Regions from separate parts of the Exiguobacterium sp. s138 genome, predicted to be linked through region 2. Evidence: predicted binding sites of a transcription regulator. Region 2 holds the regulator's gene; each other region holds the start of a gene.

The links. The regulator LexA, encoded in region 2, represses DNA repair genes until DNA is damaged. The targets are predictions, from matches to a motif close to CGAACATATGTTCG.
Positions count from the first base shown of each region.
Region 1: uvrB (excinuclease ABC subunit UvrB) is a predicted target of LexA. The motif match lies at 1,898-1,911, and genes of this name have one in related genera.
Region 3: KNP91_RS14365 (NUMOD4 domain-containing protein) is a predicted target of LexA. The motif match lies at 2,106-2,119, and genes of this name have one in related genera.
Region 4: KNP91_RS14140 (Y-family DNA polymerase) is a predicted target of LexA. The motif match lies at 2,567-2,580, and genes of this name have one in related genera.

Region 1 is NZ_JACSMW010000003.1:179,237-183,453, reverse strand. It holds gene KNP91_RS08225 (S41 family peptidase) at 1-615, shown strand, start outside; gene KNP91_RS08220 (PDZ domain-containing protein) at 635-1,798, shown strand; gene uvrB (excinuclease ABC subunit UvrB) at 1,966-3,933, shown strand; gene uvrA (excinuclease ABC subunit UvrA) at 3,935-4,217, shown strand, end outside.
Region 2 is NZ_JACSMW010000001.1:439,868-444,084, forward strand. It holds gene glpK (glycerol kinase GlpK) at 1-942, opposite strand, end outside; gene KNP91_RS02240 (MIP/aquaporin family protein) at 980-1,684, opposite strand; gene KNP91_RS02245 (metal-binding protein) at 1,871-2,341, opposite strand; gene lexA (transcriptional repressor LexA) at 2,372-2,986, opposite strand; gene yneA (cell division suppressor protein YneA) at 3,195-3,482, shown strand; gene KNP91_RS02260 (YneB family resolvase-like protein) at 3,528-4,181, shown strand.
Region 3 is NZ_JACSMW010000009.1:20,037-24,253, forward strand. It holds gene KNP91_RS14345 (DNA alkylation repair protein) at 1-607, shown strand, start outside; gene KNP91_RS14350 (hypothetical protein) at 604-930, shown strand; gene KNP91_RS14355 (hypothetical protein) at 1,169-1,504, opposite strand; gene KNP91_RS14360 (AAA family ATPase) at 1,462-2,046, opposite strand; gene KNP91_RS14365 (NUMOD4 domain-containing protein) at 2,184-2,708, shown strand; gene tnpB (IS200/IS605 family element RNA-guided endonuclease TnpB) at 2,873-4,045, shown strand; gene KNP91_RS14375 (hypothetical protein) at 4,127-4,217, opposite strand, start outside.
Region 4 is NZ_JACSMW010000008.1:76,461-80,677, forward strand. It holds gene KNP91_RS14130 (ZIP family metal transporter) at 22-834, opposite strand; gene KNP91_RS14135 (YolD-like family protein) at 904-1,233, opposite strand; gene KNP91_RS14140 (Y-family DNA polymerase) at 1,217-2,542, opposite strand; gene KNP91_RS14145 (pentapeptide repeat-containing protein) at 2,701-3,348, shown strand; gene KNP91_RS14150 (MBL fold metallo-hydrolase) at 3,410-4,165, opposite strand.

The sequences.
Region 1 (4,217 bases), on a different contig from region 2:
GTAGAGGACAACAAAGGGGAACGGACGCAGGAATTCGGGAAAGCGGACGAGAAGAAACCTTATAAGCTCGTTGTCCTTGAAGACAGCGGATCGGCCTCGGCTTCGGAAATTCTGGCCGCCGGATTAAAAGAAGGCGCCGGTGCCGAAGTGGTCGGGACGAAATCGTTCGGAAAAGGAATCGTCCAAAGCGCTTATGATTTAAAAGACGGCAGTGATTTGAAGCTGACGACGAATAAATGGCTGACACCGGACGGCAACTGGATTCATAAAAAAGGCGTCAAGCCGACGGTCGAAGTCAAACAGCCGGATTACTTTAACGTCACGAAGATTTTGACGGATGACAAGACGCTGGCGACTGGAGATTACGGCAAGCCTGTCGAAAACGCACACCTGGTTCTTGAAGCGATCGGTTTTGATCCGAAAGGACAGGACGGTTACTTTGGCGATACGATGAAACAGGCGGTCGAGCGTCTCCAAAAAGACGCGAAGCTTGAGGTGACCGGCAAAATCGATCAGGTGACGGCTTCCGAGATGGAAACGCGTCTCCTGAAGAAACTGGAAGACGAAAAAAATGATGTCCAGCGTATCAAGGCGTTGGAAGTCGCTGCACAATAACTTACAGAAAGAGGTCTGAATGGGCGTGGAATTACTCGATGGAATCGGTTGGACAGTGATTAGTCTCTTCGCTAGTCCAATCTTGTGGTTAGCAATTCTAGTCAGTTTTTTACTCAGTATGCGACGTGTCAAACGCGAACGGAATCTGTTCCGCTCACGCACGCGTAGCAAACGGACCGATGTCTTCGAAACGCTTGTTCCAGGCTTCGTCGTTGGTCTTGTCTTATCCGTCATCAGTGTAAGTCTGACATTGACGGTCTCGTCAGAGTTTCTGATTGCCTTCATGGTGTTGACGTTCCTGATTTTGTTGACAGGTATCATCCGCTTCAATTTACCGCTCGGACCGCTTGTCATCCTGGTAGGTCTCACCTGGTTCATGACGAGTGACCGGATTGAAGGTCTCCGCGATGTCAGCGTCAGCGATTGGATGCTGCTTGCGACCCTGTCGTTAGGTGCCGAATTGCTGTTGCTGATCTGGCGGGGGAAAAAGAATTTATCGCCGTCGCTCGTCTTATCGAAACGGGGACGTTACATCGGCGGGCTGTCGTCCAACAAACTGTGGCTGATTCCACTCATCGTCTTCGTGCCGGGAAGCAGTCTCGAAGTCTTGATTCCGCAATGGTCGTTTCCGGAATTCGTTCCGATTGTCTTGTTCCTGCCGATCGGCTTCAGTTTCCTCTTTACCGGCCAGTTGCCGGACCAGCTGATCCGTCCCCTGATCCAAGGGCGGCTGATCACGTTCCTGTTGTCTGTCGTGCTCGCGGCAGGCGCCTTCCTGACCGGACAGGACATCTGGTTGTACGGGTTGCCGGTCCTGCTCATGATTCACCTGATTCTGCATCAGCGGACGAAACGACTTAATCGGTCCCAGACCCCGTTGTTCCTGAACGGTAAACGTGGCGTCGTCATTCTCGGAACGTTACCGGAGAAACCGGCTTCCGAGATGGGGCTTGTTCCGGGTGAAGCAATCTATAAAGTCAACGGAGAGTTCGTCGAGTCGGAGAAATCGTTTTATGAAGCGATTCAAAAACATAAACCGTACCTGCGTCTCGAAGTCATGAATCATAACGGAGACGTCCGGTTCGCACAGCGGGCCTTTTATGAACAGGATCATCACGATCTCGGGATTTTGTTCGTCAGTGAGCCCGGTAACAAACGGACGAAAATCCGGACGCTTCAGTGAGTCAAAATCAAAATCCAGCTCAAAAAACAGTTCAGCCTACGGGCTGGACTTTTTCTTTTGGCGAAAAACGGGTAACTTCTAAGAGGAGCACTTCAAAGTCGAATATTTGTTCGTAAAGTGGTACAATAAAAATAGATTTTGTGAACTGGATGAGGGGGAAGAATACGATGGATTTTGAGTTAGTATCACCATTTGAACCGGGTGGCGATCAGCCGGAAGCGATTAAAAAATTGATTGAAGGCGTCAAGAACGGTGAACGCCATCAGACGTTGCTCGGCGCGACAGGGACAGGGAAAACCTTTACCGTCTCGAACGTCATCAAAGAGATTAAGAAGCCGACGCTGGTCTTGGCACACAATAAGACGCTTGCCGGTCAGCTGTATTCGGAGTTCAAAGAGTTCTTCCCAAATAACGCGGTCGAATATTTCGTCAGCTTTTATGATTATTACCAACCGGAAGCCTATGTACCGTCGACAGATACGTTCATCGAAAAAGACTCATCAATCAACGATGAGATTGACAAGCTGCGTCACTCGGCGACAGCTTCCCTGTTCGAACGGGAAGACGTCCTGATTGTCGCGTCGGTGTCGTGTATCTATGGTCTCGGTAATCCGGAAGAGTACAACAACCACGTGCTGTCGTTGCGTGTCGGAAACGAGATGGGACGAAACGAGATGTTGCGTCGTCTGATCGACATTCAATATGAACGAAATGATATCGATTTCCAGCGCGGGCGGTTCCGTGTTCGGGGGGATGTCGTTGAAATCTTCCCGGCGTCCCGCGATGAACAGTGTGTCCGGATCGAATTTTTCGGAGATGAGATTGAACGAATCCGTGATATGGACCCATTGACAGGGGAAATCATTGCCGACCGGGAACACATATCGATTTTCCCGGCATCCCACTTCGTGACGGGGGATACCCGTCTGCAAAAAGCGATTACGAACATTGAGGCTGAGCTCGAAACGCAACTCGCGAAGATGCGGGAAGACGGTATGCTGCTCGAAGCCCAGCGGCTCGAACAGCGGACGAATTATGACCTTGAGATGATGCGCGAGATGGGTTACTGCTCGGGGATCGAAAACTATTCCCGTCACTTGAACTTAATGCCCCCGGGCTCGACACCGTACACGTTGATCGATTACTTCCCGAAAGACTTTTTACTGGTCGCCGATGAGTCGCACGTGACGTTGCCGCAAATCCGCGGGATGTACAACGGGGACCAGGCCCGGAAACAAGTCCTCGTCGACCACGGCTTCCGTCTGCCGTCAGCGAAGGACAACCGGCCGCTCCGGTTCGAGGAATTTGAGGAAAAGGTTAGCCAAGCGATTTATATCTCGGCGACACCCGGTCCTTACGAAATCGAACATACAAAAGAGATGGTCGAACAAATCATCCGTCCGACCGGACTCGTTGATCCGACGATCGAGATTCATCCGATTACCGGTCAAATCGACTACTTGATGGATAACATCCGCGAACGTGTCGCGAAAAATGAACGAGTGCTCGTGACGACATTGACGAAAAAAATGTCGGAGGATTTGACGGATTATCTGAAGGAGCATGGCGTTAAGGTCAACTACATGCACTCGGAAATCAAGACGCTTGAGCGGATTGAAATCATCCGCGATTTACGGCTCGGGAAATACGATGTCCTCGTCGGGATCAACCTGTTGCGGGAAGGACTGGATATTCCGGAAGTCTCACTCGTGACGATACTTGATGCCGACAAGGAAGGATTCCTGCGTTCGGAACGGTCACTGATTCAGACGATCGGTCGGGCAGCCCGAAACTCGGAAGGGCACGTCATTCTGTTTGCCGATAAGATGACCGACTCGATGCAGCGAGCGATTGATGAAACGGAACGGCGGCGCAACATTCAGCTCGCCTTTAATAAAGAACACGGTATCACGCCGAAAACGATTCAAAAGGATGTCCGTGGTGTCATCAGTACGACGATCGAGAGCGACGATACAGTCGAAAAACTCGAAAAGTTCAACAAACTGAAAAAACCGGAACGCGAAACGTTGCTCGAACAACTCGATCAAGAGATGCGTCAAGCGGCGAAAGACATGCAGTTTGAACGGGCAGCTGAATTGCGTGACCTTATCTTAGAATTGAAAGCAGGTGCCTAAGTTGGCAGAAAAAAAGAACAAGATCATCATCAAGGGCGCTCGTGTCAATAACTTACAAAACATCGATGTCGAAATCCCGCGCGATCAGCTTGTCGTCCTGACAGGCTTATCCGGGTCCGGGAAATCGTCTCTCGCATTTGATACGATTTATGCGGAAGGACAACGGCGGTATGTCGAAAGTCTGTCCGCCTATGCCCGCCAGTTTTTAGGACAGATGGACAAACCGGACGTCGATGCGATCGAAGGACTCAGTCCGGCCATTTCGATTGACCAAAAGACGACCA
Region 2 (4,217 bases):
TTGGATGGCAGAACCGGCAACGAAAATCGATCCTTCGAGCGCGTATTCGACTTTGCCGTCGACGCCCCATGCGATGGTTGTTAACAGACCGTGGTCTGAAGAAACAGCTTTTTCACCAGTATTCATGAGCATAAAGCAACCTGTACCGTATGTGTTCTTTCCTTCACCCGGCTCGAAGCAAGTTTGTCCGAAGAGAGCCGCTTGTTGGTCACCGGCGATTCCGGCAATCGGAACTTCAAAACCGAAGAAATGATACGGGACGGTATTATCGTAGACTTCGCTTGATTGACGGACTTCCGGCAGCATTGATTTTGGAACTGTCAGGATTTCAAGCAACTCGTCATCCCACTTTTGTTCGTAGATGTTGTACATCAACGTCCGGGAAGCGTTTGTATAGTCTGTGATATGTGTTTTACCGCCAGACAACTTCCAGACGAGCCAAGTGTCGATTGTTCCGAAGAGAAGTTCACCATTTTCCGCTTGTTCCCGTGCGCCTTCGACGTTATCCAAAATCCATTTCACTTTCGTGCCTGAGAAGTAGGCATCAATCAGGAGACCTGTTTTATCGCGGAATGTTTGATTGAGTCCCTGCGCATTCAGTTCATCACAGATACCGGATGTTTGGCGGGATTGCCAGACGAGAGCATGATAAACCGGTTTGCCGGTTTCTTTATTCCACACGACTGTTGTCTCACGTTGGTTCGTAATTCCGATACTTGCAATTTGGCTTGGTTTGATATCAGCCGTTCCAAGTGCATCCGCCATAACGGCGAGGATAGAGCCCCAGATTTCATTGGCATCATGTTCGACCCAGCCCGGTTGCGGGAAGTATTGTTTGAATTCACGTTGCGCCGAGTTCACGATTTGACCATCATGGTCAAAAATGATGGCACGCGAGCTTGTTGTTCCTTGGTCAAGTGCTAAGATGTACTTGTTTTCCATTCTAAAATCCCCCTTGAGATGTAGGTGTCAAACAAAATTAGTTTTGTAGCAGTTGATACAGCAAGACGGCTACTCCACCGCCGATGATCGGGCCGACGATTGGAATCCACGAGTAACTCCAGTCAGATGAACCTTTTCCTTTGATCGGCAGGATAGCGTGGGCAATCCGCGGACCGAGGTCACGGGCCGGGTTGATGGCATACCCTGTTGTACCACCTAGCGAGAGACCGATGACGACGACAAGAAGACCGACGATGAATGGTTTCAGTCCGTCACCAAATGTTGTCAGACCAAATGACAGGATTCCGAATACCAGGACAAATGTCCCGATGATTTCTGAAATCAGGTTTGACGGTGTATGACGAATCGCTGGACCTGTCGCGAATACACCCAGTTTTGCTGCTTGATCATCAGTCGCTTCAAAGTGTTTCATATAATGAAGCCAAACGAGTACTGCACCAATGAATGCTCCGATTAATTGACCGGCAATGTAGACAGGTACGTCTGCCCACGGTAAATCGGAATTCATGGCAAGCGCCAATGTCAATGCAGGGTTGAGGTGGGCACCACTTGAAGCAGCGATATATGCTGCTGTCATAACGGCGAGACCCCAAGCGAATGTAATGACGATCCAACCGCCGTTCTCAGATTTTGTCTTTCTTAAGACAACCCCTGCAACGACTCCGTCCCCGAGCAAAATCAGAATCATTGTTCCAATCAGCTCACTTGTAAAGTTACTCATGCAAAAACCCTCCCTTTGGATTAAAGCAAATAATGGTCTTTCCATTTAAACCTACATCTAATTGAGAACGTTTTCAATACAAATACTTCAAAACTTCAAATTAAAATTTCCTTAATTTATGTTTAAAAAAATGAGAAATGGATATTAAAAAAATCCTTTGTTCATTTTTCAATGAACAAAGGATTTTTAACGACGCTTTTTCCGTTTCTTTTTTGTACGGAAGAAGCTACTGGAGTGATCAAGAACGATATGTATCGTACTGGCGATCATAACACCGATGATAAAAGCCGGCATGGCCGCAAACCAGGAATCCACTGTGCTTGATTCAACAAGTTTCAGATACAGCGCCAAAAACAGAAGTGGAATCACGAAAGCGGCGCTGTACAACAGGCGGATCAGGTCACCGATGATCAATCCGTGTGACCAGATGGACCGGTGGGGCATGATTTTGACATAAGGCATCCAAAGGACACGTAAAGGACCGTGCCGATAGTAAGGTTCAGACTTCAAATCGAGGTCTGGTGAAAGCCAAAGGGTGCCGACGGCGATGCCGACAGCGGTTGGAAGCCAATCCGTCTGCTGCGTTGCGACCGAATACGCAACGTAGCCGGTTAGAGCGACGGTATTGACTGTATCATGTACATTTCCAGAAGGCATGAAAAAAGACCAGCTACGCTGGTCCCTCGCTTAGTGGATCGTCCGATATACGCCGATGACCTTGCCAAGAATCGAGACGTTATCGAAATACATCGGGTCCATCGAGTCATTTTCTGGTTGGAGACGTACTTGTTGATCTTCTAAGAAGAACCGTTTGACTGTCGCTTCGCTATCTTCGGTCATAGCCACGACGATTTCACCATTCTCTGCTGTGTTTTGCTGACGAACGATGACCCGGTCACCGTCTAGAATACCTGCATTGATCATGGACTCACCGTCAATCGTCAACATGAAGACATTTTCGTTCCCGACATAATGTGCAGGAAGCGGGAAATGTTCTTCGATATTTTCGATGGCTGTGATAGGAAAACCGGCCGTTACTTTCCCGATGACAGGAATGTGTACGATGGCTTCATGATCTTCTTCAGGTTTATCAAGCAATATCTCAATCGCACGTGGTTTTGTTGGGTCACGGCGAATCAGTCCGCGTTTTTCTAGACGATCCAAATGACCGTGTACCGTTGAGCTTGAAGCAAGACCAACAGCTTCACCGATTTCACGAACTGAAGGTGGATACCCTTTCAGTTTCACTTGAGCAACGATGTAGTCAAGGATTTCTTGTTGTCGTTTCGACATTTTCCGCATATGAATTGCCACCTCTTTCCGGATTGGTTTTTGAAGGTTATAGGAATACATGTTTCTAAAATCACTATAACATAGAACAAATGAGCGTACAAACAATTGTTCGACATTTTATGTTGACCGAACACCGGTTCCTGGTTTAAGATGAGTTATGCGAACAATTGTTCCGCGAACGTTTATTCTAAATCATTTTAATTTGGAGGGATTCATCATGATGCATTCAATCCGTACCCATGCCTTTTCCATTGTTTTTTATACGCTCAGCCTTGCCTTCATTCTTTTTCTCTTAACGCCTCGCCCAGATGAAAAGGTCGAACAGCTGTTAACGACTTCCGTTACAGTAGACCAGAACGCGACCGTCGAACAGGTAGCGGAAGTATACAACGACGGTTCAATGACGGACCAAGAATATGTCGAATGGTTGATTGAGAACAATGAGTTAAAGACGACACATGTCATTTCGAAAAACAAAATCGTTGTACCAATCGCGCAACAATGACAAACTGTAAAAGTTGTCAATGAACGAACAGGGGTGTGAAGTACGATGAAAGTAGTAATCTACTGTCGCGTCTCGACGGAAAAAGAAGCACAGGACAGCTCGCTTGAGCGGCAAAGATCAGAACTGTCGGGACTCGCTGCAACAAAAGGATTTGAAGTCGTGGATATCATCACGGAAAAAGAAAGTGGTTACGACGTTGACCGGGAAGGGATGTTATCCGTTCTTGATTACGTCACACGTCAAGCGGTGGATGCCGTTCTCGTAACGGATGATACGCGGATCGGACGCGGGAATGCCAAAATCGCCATTTTACATACGTTCCAAAAACATCAGGTTCAACTGATGACGATGGAATCGGATGGCGAGTATAAACTGGCGGACGCTGAAGCGATGGTGCTTGAGATCGTATCGCTCGTCGAAGAGTATCAACGGAAACTGCATAATGCGAAGATTGCCCGCGGGATGCGGCGAGCTGTTGAAAACGGCTTCCGTCCCGAACAAAATCTCAATCGGCAAGGCGAGAACGCCGGACGGAGCCGAAAAGAAGTGCCAATCGAAGAAATCGTCCGCTTACGTGAGTTAGGGCTGACATTTGCGGACATCGCCGTGACGCTGAGAGGCATGGGACACGACATTTCGAAAGCGACCGTCAACCGGCGTTATCTGGAATATAAAGAAGTCATCAGTACGTATGAATAAGGAAGCAGGTTTGGTGCGTCAGCGGCGCATCAAACT
Region 3 (4,217 bases), on a different contig from region 2:
TTTACCGTGGGGACAGATGATTCCCTCACTGATTGCCGATCCGAGACCGGTCCTGCCGATTCTCGATTCATTGCTTGAAGACGACGCCTTATACGTCCGAAAAAGTGTTGCCAATCACTTGAATGATATCGCAAAGACCCATCCGGAACTCGTCATTGAACGATTGGAGCGGCTCGGAACGCATTCGCATACGGACTGGATTTTACGGCATGCCTCACGAACTCTGTTGAAACAAGGCCACCGGGATGTCTTAAAAGCCTTTGGTCTCGTTACGCGGGGAACCGTGACCGTCGACGAACTGACGGTCACACCGACACTGGCAATTGGCGGAGAACTGGCTTTTTCCTTTCACGTGACGACAACCGAACCGCAAGTCCTACGGATTGAATATGCGATCGACTACGTCAAAAAACGGGGGACGAGTCAAAAAGTCTTTCGGATCAGTGAGCGGCAGGTAACGGGACGGGAGACGTTTGCGAAGCGGCAGTCGTTCCGGAATTTGACGACACGGGTCCATTATCCGGGAACACATCAAGTGACGATTTTAATTAACGGAGAAGCCTATGCGACGACAGAGTTTGATGTCACGAAGGAGGAAACAACATGAAAGGTCGCCATCCGGACTTTACGACATCCCGGTTATCGATTACAGCTACGGATACTGCCAACGGATGTATCTGGGTACTGAAGAAAAGAGAGAACGAACAGGTCGCTCTGATTCAATTAACCGGTCAGCAACTCAGCTATGACACAATTGATCCGTCTGATCGAGACGGCTATATCCAAGAAGCCTTGACCGTCATCCTTTCGTATCTCGCGCGGACGTTGCTGTTGCCATTCGTGACAGGAGAGGGCGGAGAAGCAGAGATTTGGCTTGAGAATGGATTTTATAAGGACGGTCCAGTCTTTCGTCGTGACTTGACGCATTGAAGTGGTGAAAATCATTAAACAAAGAGAGCCAAGAATCGTCTTTCCACCACTCGCTTTTCTCAGGCGGAACGCAAGCCGCGGTCGTCCTCGGACGACCGGGTCTCGCCTGTTCTTGACGGAAGCACGCTTCCTTTTCCTGTAGAAGTCGAGTGGTGTCGACGATTTTTTTGAATCGGTCAAAATAAAACCGTCTCTTCAGAAAATAAGCTTCTGAACAGACGGTTTTTCGTGTGCAGTATTATGGCTCTGAAATGCCGTTCGCGAGTAACAACATAAAGGTGATGACCGATAGTGACAGCAAAAAGGCGGTGTTCGCCAACATACTGAACCATTTGACGTAGTTATTTGTCGACCGGAGACCCATTACCAGCGAAACGATATAGCCGAGTCCGACCAACACGTTGAGACCGATCGGCACCCACAGGCTCAAGTTCGGAAAAAACTTTCCGCTCAGCAAGTAGGAAGTCAGCATATTGAACAGAAGCAAACCAAGCGTCAGGAAAACCGGCAAATACGTCTGCTTGGACCTGGTCATTGTTCGACCAAACGTGTCGACCAGTTGAAGTGTCGGCAAATGGCGTCGGCACTCTCGGCGGCTGAGCGCCCCTCAGTATCGAGCCGTAAGTAATTCGGATACAGCAACTCACCCGGAAGTGAATGTGTCCGGTAGTGTTCGGCTGTTTCAAGCAGGTTGGCTTCCGACGCGGCAATATCCCGTTTCGTAAACTTATGCAGTAAGCGGTTTTCCGTCTGGTTCCGGGCAAGACGGGTTGACAGGGCAGCTTCAAGTTCAATGATGAAGACCTCGGCACCGGCTTCTTCGAACAGCTGAACGGTCTCCTCGATAAATTCGAGACCTCCACCTTCGACACCGAACAGGCATAAAAACGTAAAGACGACCCCCTCGAGATCACTGACGGCCATCTCTTTGAACATCTCCCGCCGGATCAAGTCCTTCAGCTTATGGTGCGCCGGTTTCGTAAAGTCAAAGTACGGATGTAGCAGGTCAATCGTCTGATGGTTGTGGAATAATTTCATTCCTGTTTTTTGCTCGAGTTCCTGACCGATTGTCATCTTGCCGACGGCTTGCGGACCGAGTAATAGCACAAACTTCATCCCTGACACCTCTTCCTTTTTTTGTTAATACTAGCATAGAAAAACAGAGTGTTCACATTAGAACGTTTGTTCGTAAAATGATATAATGACAGTAAGGAATGTCATCGTGTCAGGACCGAATGGAGGTCATTTATCATATGGAGCATTGGAAGATGATAGAAGGGTATGAAGGGATGTATCAAGTTTCGACAGCAGGAAATGTCCGCTCGCTTGACCGGATCATCGAGACGAGCCGGGGGGTGAAACAACGACGGAAAGGTGTCGTCTTACGGCCACGGATCAATCAGGAAGGGTACCGGAAAGTCACGTTATACCAGCAAGGACGGGGCGAACGGTTTTACGTTGGAGAACTTGTCGCAAAAACATTTATTGATGGCGAAGCGGTACAAGAGCGGGTGATCCGGGCAGATGGAAACTGCTTGAACGACAACATCGACAATTTGACCGTTAAACCGTCGACGAACCAGGCATATGCGTCATTACTTGATGAATTCGAATCATTGCTCAGTCAACACATCGAATTATCGCCCCGGCAGATTCGGGCTATCCGCTACCGTTACCAAACAGGACAGTCAATCCGACGCTTGGCACTGACGTATCAGGTGACGGAAAATCGGATTCGCAATATTATCGACAAAAAGGAAGCGCAGTATGTCATCTGAATCCGAAACAAACATCAAAAAAGGCGGACCCGAATCAATCGAGTCTGCCTTCTACTTTATCAAAAATTAGGCGAGAATACGCCCACTTCTAAACGAAGTGAAAGTGGGAGATGAATCGCCAACCTCCCTTTCGGGTATATTTCTTTTAAGGGAGGTGAAAAATGGTGTTGAAGCACAAAGCCTACAAATTCAGAATCTATCCCACGAAAGAGCAGGAAATCCTGATCGCGAAGACGATCGGGTGCTCGCGCTTCGTCTTCAACCACTTCCTGGCGAAGTGGGAGAAATTATACAAGACCACTGGGAAAGGACTGTCCTACGGTTCTTGTTCCAAAGAGCTTCCTTTGTTGAAGCAGGAGTTCGACTGGTTGAAGGAAGTCGATAGCACATCTGTTCAGATCAGCGTCAAACATCTTGCCGATGCGTTTGACCGCTTCTTCAAGAAGCAGAACGAACGTCCTCGATTCAAGTCGAAGCGTAATCCCGTGCAGTCGTTCAAGACCAACATCCAAGGCGAAAATCAGCTTCCTGAAGTGTCAATCGTCGGAAACAAGCTCAAACTTCCAAAGCTGAAATGGGTACGTTTCGCCCATTCAAAACAGATCACAGGTCGTATCTTGAACGCCACGATCCGACGTAACGCTTCAGGGAAATACTTCGTCTCCCTGCTCGTCGAGCAGGAGATTCACGAACTGCCGAAGACCGGTTCATCCGTCGGCGTCGACGTCGGAATCAAGAACTTCGCCATCCTGTCGGACGGCACGGTGTACCAAAACGACCGTTACTTCCGTTCGCTTGAGAAGAAGTTGGCGCGCGAACAACGTAAGCTCTCCCGCCGTCAACGCATCGCCCTGACCAAGAAAGTGAAGCTTTCCGAGGCGAGGAACTATCAGAAGCAGAAGCGTAAGGTTGCCCGTATCCACGAGAAGATCGTCAACAAGCGCACTGACTTCCTGCACAAGGTATCGACCGAGATCGTCAAAAACCACGACGTCATCGGCATCGAGACTTTGCAGGTGAAAATCATGCAGAAGAACCGCAAGTTGAGCAAGGCCATCTCTGACGTCAGCTGGTCAGAGTTCTTCCGTATGCTGGAATACAAGGCGGACTGGTATGGCAAAACCGTCGTGAAGGTCGGAAAGACCTTCGCATCGAGCCAACTCTGCTCGAGTTGCGGCCATCAACACAAAGACGTGAAACATCTCGGCTTGCGAGAATGGACATGCCCGAGTTGCGGGATCCACCACGACCGGGACGTGAACGCAGGACTGAATCTCAAACGAGAAGCGGAACGTATCTTAGCTTCTTCAACCGTCGGGACGACGGGGTTAGCCTGATCATTTTTCGACCGATAGGTCGGATAACTCAGGAATCCTCCACCTCTTAGCGTAGCGTAGGTGGAGGTAGTTCAAAAGAAATTAGCTTGCGACAGGCAGATAAGCCGAGACGAAACTCGTCGTCATTTGCATGAACTGAAGAGTTTCTTCTTTTGGTTCGGACGTAACATAA
Region 4 (4,217 bases), on a different contig from region 2:
AGAGGTTTTCTTCGTGTTCCATCAACCGAGAGCGACATCGAGAATCATCATGACCGTGAAACCGACCATCAGACCAAGTGTGGCCAAGTCGGACCCGTTTTCAGCCTGTGATTCAGGAATCAATTCTTCGACGACGACGAAAATCATCGCGCCGGCGGCAAACGCCAAGGCATACGGCAAAAGCGGTTGAATAAAGAAGACGGCAGCAGCACCGACCATGGCAGCAATCGGTTCGACGATTGCCGACAATTGTCCGTAGTTAAAGGCCCGCCGGCGTGACATACCTTCTCCACGGAGCGGAATCGACAAGGCCGCCCCTTCCGGCATGTTTTGAATCCCGATTCCAAGCGCCAGTGTCAAGGCACCGGCAACGGTCGCGCCATCCATGTTCAAAGCGGCAGCACCGAAAGCGACCCCGATCGCGAGTCCTTCCGGGATATTGTGGAGCGTAATCGCGAGAAACAGCAACGTCGTTTTTTTCAGACCGGTCGAAGGACCTTCAGCGGTTTCGAGCGGGGCGGATAAGTGGAGGTGGGGAGTTACGAAGTCCAGCAAGCGGACAAAAAAACCACCTGCGAGGAAACCGATTGCAGCCGGCAACCAGGCAATCCCGCCGTCTTTTTCCGTAAATTCAATTGCCGGGGCAAGCAATGACCAAAACGAAGCCGCAATCATAACACCGGCCGCAAAGCCGAGCATCATATTCATGACCCGTTTTTCAATCGTCGTAAAGACGAAGACAAGTGCGGCCCCGAGTGCCGTTAATCCCCAGGTCATCATGCCGGCAAGCAAAGCTTGCACGACGACCGGAAGTCCGGTAAACCATTCCATCATATCAATCAATCCTTCTTTCAATGCCAATTCTTAAAATAAGTGCGTATCGTACAGCAGCTTCTGTCTCTTCTACCCGTTTTCGATCCGGATGATTCGTCCGAGCGGAATTTCAATCCGTGAGGACCCGCGCAAAACAAGGTACGCGCGCTCACGGTGAACCTGCTCGATGAATCCGGATGTCGTGACATAGCCTCTTTCACTATAATACGTGATTTCGAGCTCGATTCCTTCTATTAATGCTTGTTCGAGTAAGAACTGCCAAGGATACTGCAATTGTTCATCGATGACAGGAAAATCGATTTGATGTGTTTCAAGATAGTAGGCTTTGAGGAGTTGAATGTGTTCCGGCATCAAAAAGGGAAGCCATTTGAGATTTCCGCGGTCACGATAACGTGTCATGTAAATCACCTCCCGGATGTCCGCCGACGAATCGGAGCCGGCGTTTCGCGACACTTGTATCGAGGAATGACACCGCCAAACGGATCGTTCCTTTACCGTAACGTAAATTGACGTGATCGATGGCTTTTAATAACCGTTTTCGGCGCCAGACCTTTGTATTGTCTTCAAACAAGGACAATTGAAGTGTTCCCTGATCCGGGGTGAGTTGTCCAAGAGCGACTGATAGAAAGCGAACCGGTTCACCGTCAAGCCAATTCGGTTCGAACAATTGAAGAATATGACGTAATAACAGCCGTTCATCGGCGGTCGGATAAGGCAATCGGAGCTGTTTTAAAAAGCCGTCACGGGCGACATGTCGAGAGTAGCGGACGCCAAGATGGACCGTCCAACCGACCTGATTGGAAAAACGGACCCGTGCCGCAACATCACTTGCTAATTCGGCGAGAACTAAACGAATCTGTTCGTACTGGTAATAGTCACGCATCAGGGTCACCCCATGTCCGATCGTTCGTTTGGTATCCGGTGCAGTCCGGAACAAGGTCATCGGATCAATGATTGTCGGAGAACCGTCGATTCCCCAGGCATGGTGCCAAAGTTCTGCCCCGATTACGCCGAACCGTTCGTGCAGATCTTCGACCGGGGCTGCTGCCAGGTCCCCAATGGTGTGGATTCCCATTACCGACAAGTGTTGCTCCATCATCCGTCCGACGCCCCACATCTTGCGGACCGGAAAATCATGCAACAACCGAGAGACATCCGCATAACCGCATTGTGCGATACCTTCACGTTTTCCGCGTAAATCGAGGACCAGCTTTGCAATGACGTTGTTCGGACCGATTCCGATCCGGACCGGAATGCCGGTCTGTTGCCAGATTGCCGTCTGAATTTTCCAGGCTGTTTCCGTGTCTGATCCGAAAAGCCGTTCCGTTCCGCTCATGTCGACAAAGTTTTCATCAATTGAATAGATCCGGATTGCGTCGGGCGGCGCAAACTGATGCAAGACGTCCAGCACTTCGATCGATGTTTTCATGTATGCCAGCATCCGTGGTTCGACGAGCACAATCTGTTTCCGCTCACGATAAGGCAACTGCTCAATCTGATAAAGACGACTAGCTGTCTTGATTCCGAGTTGTTTTAAAGCGGGACTGGCCGCAAGGATAACCGATCCGGATCGGGTTAAGTCCGATACGACAGCAAGTTTCGTCGTTAAAGGAGGTAAATTTCGATAACGGCATTCACAACTGGCATAAAAAGAGACACTGTCGACACAAAAAATCCGTCGGTCCGGAAAAGGTAGGATCGGATTCATAGAAAACACTCCTTACTACATAAAAGAACGTTTGTTCTTATTTTTGATTTGACTATATCATGGTCTCAAGCGGTCTCAAATCAAAAAAATAAAAAAAGAGTCAATCTTTGCTACACTGGAAAAGGTGAATGCGATGTAAAGGAAAGAAGGGGAAGTACATGAAAAAACAAATCATTCAATTACCCGAGTTACCGCAACAGTTGACATCGGAAACCTTTGCGGATGTCGAAATCGATGATCCGTATCTGTATCAAACGTTGTATGAGAAAGAGACGTTGCCGGTCGAACTGACGGAACGGCTCGACGTCAATCAAGTCTGTTTTCGGAATGTCTCGTTTGCAGGACTGGTCTTTGAGCGGGCTTCATTTGAAAATGTCCGTTTTGAACAATGTGACCTGACAGGATGTCAGTTTCAGGACAGTCGTTTTCATCGGGTTGTTTTTGAGGATTGCCGCCTGACCGGAATTCATTTTGAGTCGAACACGATCGATCACGTAACAATCAAAGACTGTCAGGCCAATTACGCCCAAGTCATCCGGACGGCGTTGCGTCATGTCACACTGGAACAGACATCGATGCGGGAAAGTCATTTCTTTGAAATGAAGCCAATCGATTTCCGACTGCATGAAGTTGATTTGTCGGAAAGTCAATGGGTCGAGACGGCATTAAAAGGACTGGATTTGCGACAAGCCGACTTATCCGGCATCACGATTGATCCACGCTTTTTGCCGGGGGCCATCGTTACGGAAAGCCAGGCTATCACCTTTGCCCGGTTACTCGGACTCGTCATTCCAAGTCATGGTTAACCAGTAAAAAAAACGAAGTCCACTGTCCCCGTCATATTCGGGAGAGTGGACTTCGTTTCGTTTAAAAGGAAATGGTTTCACCGTCATCCGGGATGAGAAAATGAGCGGACAGATGGTGGGCGGCCAGAAAATCAGCAATCATATCACGGCGCAACAGGCAATGGTTGACCGACTCGAGGTGAGAGACGATGATGGTCGCTTCAGCCGCCGCCTGATGAACAGCCAGCAAATCACGCTGGGACATCGTAATCGGTTCGCCGGTCAAAAATTGTGCCGCGCCGCTGTTGACGATGATGATGTCAGGCGCATGCTGCTCGATTGCCGTCTCAACTTCTTCACACCAAATCGTGTCACCGGCGATGTAAAGTGTCGGTTCGTCCGGGTGCGTCAAGACGAGACCGGAGACGGTGCCCATCCGTTGACCGATTTCCCCGACACCGTGCCGGCCTGACGTATGGTAAACGCGGATATCACCGAGCGCCAGTCCGTTTTCAAACGACGAGACGTTCGTGAATCCGGCTTCGCGGATTGTCGCCGCATCCGCCTGGTTTTGTGCATACAGCGGAATCTGTTTCGGCAGAATTTCTTTTGCTGTCTCATCAAAATGATCGGCATGGAGGTGGGTGACGAAAATCGCATCCGGATCAAGCAGTGTCGAGACATCAACGGGCAAGTCGACGAGCGGATTCGGAACGGCGTTCGGCGTCTCTCCGAACGGCGGAAGAGATCCTTTTTTACCGAGAAACGGATCGATCAAAAATACTTGATTGGCATAGGTGACGACGAGTGTTGCATTACGGATCTGTTGAATATCCACGGGCAGTCTTCCTTTCGGGTTGGGAATGTTTCACTGTTCGTTCATTTCCCAT